2 linked regions of the Immundisolibacter sp. genome follow. The protein of the gene in region 1 interacts with the protein of each later gene in a pairwise test. Links are inferred from orthologs where the notes say so. Each region holds a gene or a part of one and is shown on either strand. Other genes may lie near its edges. The genes, in order: ctaD and H5U26_RS11300.

Region 1 (3,243 bases):
GGTCCATCTGCTCGTTGTTCAGGCCCGCCTGGCTCTCACGGATGACGTTGCCGAACCAGCCGAAAACCATCACCAGCAGCAGCAGCAGGCCGCCCAGCAAGACCAGCTTGCCGACCTCATGCGCGTGCAGCCAGTTGACGCCGCCGATCACCATCAGCGTCAGCGCCAGCGCGCCCACGATAGGCCAGCGGGTCTGTGCCGGTACGTAATATCCGCCGTGTGCCTGTGCCATTCCTGTCAATCCTCCAAATAAAACGTTTTGGCCACTCGCGGGCGCTCAGCCACCGGCCGCGGCGTGACCGGCATGCGCATCCGCAGGCGCCTTGTGCAGGTCGAAGAACGTGTACGCCAGGGTCACCGTTCGCACCTCACTGGAGAGATCCGGATCAACGCGAAAACGGACCGTCATGTCTTTCTGTTCGCCGGCTGCGAGCTTCTGTTCGGTAAAGCAGAAACACTCGATCTTGTGAAAATGCTTCGCGGCGACACCGGGCGCCACGCTCGGGATCGCCTGACCGGTCACCTCGTGCGCCGCGCGGTTGCGGGCCACATAAACCGCCTCGGCGGTTTCACCGACCCGAACTTTCATGCGCGCCACCTTTGGCTGGAAATCCCACGCCAAATCGGCATTCGTATTGGCCACGAACTCGACCGTCACCTCGCGACCCACCGCCGGCGGCTGGCCGGTCGACTCCTGCGGGGCGGATGCCGTACCGGTCAGATTGGACGATTTGCCATTCAGGCCCACCACCTCGCACATGGCGTTGTACAGCGGCACCAGCGCGAAGCCGAAACCGAACATGAGCCCGACCGCCAGCAACAGCCGACGGGTGGTGCGCGCGATACCGCGCTGACGTTCGTGCATCGTCGTGCTACCCCATCTGGACCATGATGGTCAGCGAATAAATGGCAACCACCAGCGCCGCCAGGCCGATTAGTAACCAGCGATTCGGCCTGCGCACGGACGCGATACGGTCTGCCATGTGCGTCAGCGAATTTCCGGGGCGGTCGTGAAGCTGTGGTAGGGCGCCGGCGAAGGCAGCGTCCATTCAAGTCCGTGCGAGCCTTCCCAGACGCGGTCGGTGGCCTTCACGCCGCCGCGCACTGTCTTGATCATGATGTACACGAACAGCAGCTGCGACAGGCCGAACACGAAGCCGCCGATACTGGCAATGCGGTTGAAATCGGCGAATTGCAGCGCGTAGTCCGGAATGCGCCGGGGCATGCCCTGCAGGCCGACGAAATGCATCGGAAAGAACAACACGTTGACCGAAATCGCCGACAACCAGAAATGCAGCTTGCCCAGGCGCTCGTCATACATGTGGCCGGTCCACTTCGGAATCCAGTAATACGCGCCGGCCATCAGGGCGAACACCGCGCCTGGCACCAGCACATAGTGGAAATGCGCCACCACGAAATAGGTGTCGTGATACTGCATGTCGACTGGGCCGACTGCGAGCATAAGGCCCGAGAAGCCACCGATGGTGAACAGGAATACGAAGGCCAGAGCAAACAGCATCGGCGTCTCGAAGGTAATCGAGCCGCGCCACAGCGTAGTCACCCAGTTGAACACCTTCACACCGGTCGGCACGGCGATCAGCATGGTGGCGTACATGAAATACAGCTCGCCCGCCACCGGCATGCCGGTGGCAAACATGTGATGTGCCCAGACGATGAACGACAGGAAGGCAATGGCCGAGATGGCGTACACCATCGAGGCATAGCCGAAAATCTGCTTGCGGGCGAAGGTCGGAATGATCTCCGACACCACGCCAAACGCCGGCAGGATCATGATGTAAACCTCGGGATGCCCGAAGAACCAGAACACATGCTGGAACAATACCGGGTCACCACCGCCGGCAGCGCTGAAAAAACTCGTGCCGAAATGGCGATCGGTCAGCATCATGGTCACCGTGCCCGCCAAGACAGGCATTACGGCAATCAGGAGAAAGGCCGTCACCAGCCAGGTCCAGCAGAACAGGGGCATCTTCATCAGCGTCATGCCCGGCGCACGCATGTTCAGCACCGTCGCGATGACATTGATGGCGCCCATGATCGACGAGAAGCCCATCAGATGCACAGCGAAAATGAATATATCGGTTGTCGACGGCGCAAAGGTGGTGGACAACGGCGCGTAGAAGGTCCAGCCGAATGCCGGCGCACCACCCTCCAGGAACCAGGTGCTCATCAGCAGGCTGAAGGCGAACGGCAGGATCCAGAAGCTCCAGTTGTTCATGCGCGGCAGCGCCATGTCCGGCGCGCCGACCATCAGCGGAATCATCCAGTTGGCAAAACCCGTCCAGGCCGGCATCACGGCGCCGAACACCATGATCAGGCCGTGCATGGTCGTCAGACGGTTGAAAACCTCCGGCTCGACCAGCTGCAGGCCCGGCTGGAACAGCTCGGCGCGGATCAGCATGGCCAGCGAGCCGCCGGTCAGGAACATGATCAACGCCAGCCACAGGTACAGCGACCCGATGTCCTTGTGGTTGGTGGTAAACAGCCAGCGCGAAATTCCGCGCGCCGGGCCGTGGTGATGATCGACTTCGTGGGCCACAGTTGCCATGGCGTGTCCTCCGGACCGTGAATCTTGCGACGTAGCGTACGGGTCAGGCAGGCGCTGGATCAGCGCAACGCCTTGATCTGTTTCGGCTGCACCAGGTCACCCTTGTCATTTCCAAAGGCGTTGCGCTCATAGGTGATCACCGCAGCCAGATCGACGTCGTTCAGCTGCAAACCGAACGCCTGCATGGCGGTGCCGGCCTTGCCATGCAAGACCCGGTCGATGTGCCCCTCGACCGGTCCGGTGGTAAGAACGCCACCCGCCAGGGCCGGGAAAGCCGGCGGGATGCCCTGACCGTTGGCCTGGTGGCAGGCGACGCAATAGGTGCCATACACCGTCTTGCCCCGTTCCATCAGCTCGTCCTTGGTCCATTCCCGGTCAGCGCCGCTTTTTGCGGCCTCGGCCTCGGCCTTCTTGGCCGCCAGCCAGGTTTCATAGTCTGCCTGCGTCTTGGCCTCGATGACTACCGGCATGAAGCCGTGATCCTTGCCGCACAGCTCCGCGCATTGTCCACGATAGACGCCCGGCTGCGGAATGCTGGTCCAGCTGTCATTGATGAAGCCGGGGATAGCGTCCTGCTTCCAGCCCAGCGCCGGCACCCACCACGAGTGGATGACATCGTTCGAGGTGATGACGAACCGCACCTTGGTGTTGACCGGCACCACGACCGGGTTGTCCAC
Region 2 (3,112 bases), on another replicon or contig:
CGAAGTAGGCCAGCGACTCGATTTCGTCATCGAACAGCTCGATGCGCACGGCGTCGGTCTCCGACTCGGCCGGGAACACGTCGATGATCTCGCCGCGCACGCGGTAGGTGCCGCGCGTTAGGTTCAGGTCGTTGCGCGTGTACTGGAGCTCGGCCAGGCGGCGCAGGATGGCGCGCTGGTCGATGCGCTCGCCGCGCGACAGGTGCAGCACCATGCTCAGGTACATGCGCGGGTCGCCCAGGCCGTAGATGGCCGACACCGACGCCACCACGATCACGTCGCGCCGCTCCAGCACCGCCTTGGTGGCGGACAGGCGCAGCTGCTCGATCTGCGCGTTGATGGAGGCGTCCTTCTCGATATAGGTGTCGGACGCCGGCACGTAGGCTTCCGGTTGGTAGTAGTCGTAGTAGGAGACGAAGTACTCGACCGCGTTGTGCGGAAAGAAATCCCGGAACTCCGCGTACAACTGCGCCGCCAGGGTCTTGTTGTGCGCCAGCACCATGGTCGGGCGCTGCACCGCCTGGATGACGTTGGCAATGGTGAAGGTCTTGCCCGAGCCGGTGACGCCCAGCAGCACCTGCGCGTCCTCGCCGGCCTGCAGCCCCTCGATCAGGCGGGCGATGGCCTGCGGCTGGTCGCCGGCCGGCGCGTAGGGACTGACGAGTTGGAACGGTTGGCTCATGGGGTACGCTGGCGGCGGGCAAACTCGTATATTAGCCGCCCTTTTTTTGCCGTCTGCCCATATCGGGGTAACCACCGTGGAACTCAAGCTCGCCGCCCGCGTCGCCGCCATCAAGCCGTCCGCCACCATGGCCGTCACCGCCAAGGCCAAGGAGCTGCAGGCCGCCGGGCGCAAGGTGATTGGCCTGGGCGCCGGCGAGCCGGATTTCGACACGCCGCAGCACATCAAGGACGCCGCCAAGGCCGCCATCGACCGCGGCTTCACCAAATACACGGCGGTCGAGGGCACGCCCGAGTTGCGCCGCGCCATCGTCGACAAGTTCGCGCGCGAGAACGGTCTCAGCTACCAGCCGGCGCAGATTCTGGTCTCGTCCGGCGGCAAGCAGAGCTTCTACAACCTGGCGCAGGTGCTGCTGGAGGAGGGCGACGAGGTCATCATCCCGGCGCCGTACTGGGTGTCCTATCCGGACATCGTGCTGCTGGCCGGCGCCACGCCGGTGATCCTGCAAACCGATCTGGACGGCCACTTCAAGATCAGCCCGGCGCAGCTGGAGGCGGCCATCACGTCGCGCACCAAACTGCTGGTGCTCAACAGCCCGTCGAATCCCACCGGCAGCGTCTATTCGGAAGCCGAACTGGCCGCCCTGGCCGAGGTGCTGCTGCGCCACCCGCAGGTGTGGATCGCCAGCGACGACATGTACGAGCACATCCGCTGGGACGGCGCGCCGTTTCGCAACATCCTGAACGCCTGCCCGGCGCTGTACGAGCGCACGATGGTGCTCAACGGCGTCTCGAAGGCGTATTCGATGACCGGCTGGCGCATCGGCTACGCCGCCGGTGATGCCCGCGTCATCAGCGAGATGGCCAAGATCCAGTCGCAGAGCACGTCCAACGCCTGTTCCATCTCGCAGGTGGCGGCGCAGGCCGCCCTGGAAGGCGATCAGGGCTTCATCCAGCAGATGAACACTGCCTTCAAGCAGCGCCACGACTTCGTGGTGGCGGCGCTGAACGACATCAAGGGCATCCGCTGCGCGCCGGCCGACGGGGCGTTCTACTGCTTCTTCAGCGTGGCCGACGCCATCGCCGCCACGCCGGGGGTCAGCGACGACGTCGAGTTCGCCGCCTGGCTGATGGAAAAGGCCGAGGTCGCCCTGGTGCCCGGCAGCGCCTTTGGCGCCCCCGGCTACCTGCGCCTGTCGTTCGCCACCAGCATGGACAACCTCAAGGAGGCCATGCGCCGGCTTAAAGTAGCTCTCGGCTGATGGCCGTTTGCGCCTTGACCAGCCGCCCGCACGGCACCTAGACTACGCGGCCTTTTCTTCCCCGGTAGCTCAGTCGGTAGAGCAAGTGACTGTTAATCACTGGGTCGGCGGTTCGAGCCCGTCCCGGGGAGCCATTTTCGAAGCCTGCCCTCGCGGCACATTCCTGTAGCGCATGATCGACACCCTGCCCAAGGCCCTGATTGCCACCGTCGTCGCCATCGTGGCGGTCGGCGTGGTGTTTGCGCTGATCGTCTGATCCGGCCGCGGCGGCCATCGCCGCAGTCTGCTCATCCATCATTCCCGGCAGGGCCGGATCGATCCCCACGGGCGGCGCAACGTGCCACACCAAGGCTTGCTCCGGATGGCTCGGCAACGCGATCCTGGGCGATAGCGGCACGGTTCCTGGGCGAATTCGGCATTGACGCCGGATCGCGTCGTTCCTTGGCCGGCTCGATGCCCGGCGCTTCGCAGACGGGCGTGGTCCGTGCGTGCCCGCTTGTACTTCAGTGGCACGTGCCACAGGATTTTGTGGTTCAGGCCGTGCCATCATCCTGCTGGCAAGGTTGGTTTTTCAACCATTTGCATCCATACTTTGTGGCATACAACAGCCCCACCAATCGAAGATACTTTCGCAGGGACACGACGTGCGTGCGAGCAAGCCCAGGCGCAGCGGGTGGTTACGCTGGTTATTCTGGCTGACGGTGAGCCTGCTGATTGCGGGCGCGGCCCAGCTTTGGCAGGCGCTTTCCGGTGCCGACTGGGTGCTGGCGGCCTGGTTGTTGCCGTTGCCGGTCCTGGCAGGGGTCGCTTTCAGCGCCCTGTGGGGGCTGCTGGGCTCGCGTCGTGAGGTGGCGCCAGCGCGCGCAGGCCGAGCCAGGACCAATCAACGAAAGTTCCCGCGCCAGCCCAAGGCGCATCTACAGGAACTGCAGCGCTCGGGCGACTACTGGGCGATCATGCTGCGTCTGCCACCCCAGGGCGCCTGCCAGGTTGCGCAGGCCCTGCGCACGCAGGTGTTCGATTTGTATCGCGCGCCGCTGCTGCCGCTCGGCGGCTGCACCAGTGCAAGTTGCAAATGCGGGTATTCGGGGCTGAAGGACCGTCGCCGTCGCGATGTACTGCCGCCGACGCTCGCGCGCGATCGCCGCGCCGGGGCAGTGATCGAGTGG

Evidence for each region.
Region 2: the proteins of ctaD (region 1) and H5U26_RS11300 interact in binary tests that used the Escherichia coli proteins (3 or more experiments, as listed by UniProt). The link is inferred for Immundisolibacter sp. from one-to-one orthologs.

The regions. Positions count from the first base shown.
Region 1 is NZ_JACIZD010000009.1:73,519-76,761, reverse strand. What follows is about bases 278-3,202. They hold ctaD (cytochrome c oxidase subunit I), read right to left. Parts: upstream 2,567-3,202; coding sequence 989-2,566; downstream 278-988. Other genes in these bases: coxB (cytochrome c oxidase subunit II), read right to left, coding at 2,626-3,202; H5U26_RS10890 (cytochrome c oxidase assembly protein), read right to left, coding at 278-865. Outside these bases: H5U26_RS10895 (cytochrome c oxidase subunit 3), read right to left, coding at 1-232; more of coxB, read right to left, coding at 3,203-3,243. UniProt on the Escherichia coli protein: Cytochrome bo(3) ubiquinol oxidase is the terminal enzyme in the aerobic respiratory chain of E.coli that predominates when cells are grown at high aeration.
Region 2 is NZ_JACIZD010000011.1:12,063-15,174, reverse strand. The notes cover bases 57-2,850. They hold H5U26_RS11300 (pyridoxal phosphate-dependent aminotransferase), read left to right. Parts: upstream 57-758; coding sequence 759-1,943; downstream 1,944-2,850. Other genes in these bases: H5U26_RS11290 (hypothetical protein), read left to right, coding at 2,588-2,850; uvrB (excinuclease ABC subunit UvrB), read right to left, coding at 57-682. In the rest of the region: more of uvrB, read right to left, coding at 1-56; more of H5U26_RS11290, read left to right, coding at 2,851-3,112. UniProt on the Escherichia coli protein: Shows aminotransferase activity with methionine and histidine as substrates, and to a lesser extent also with phenylalanine.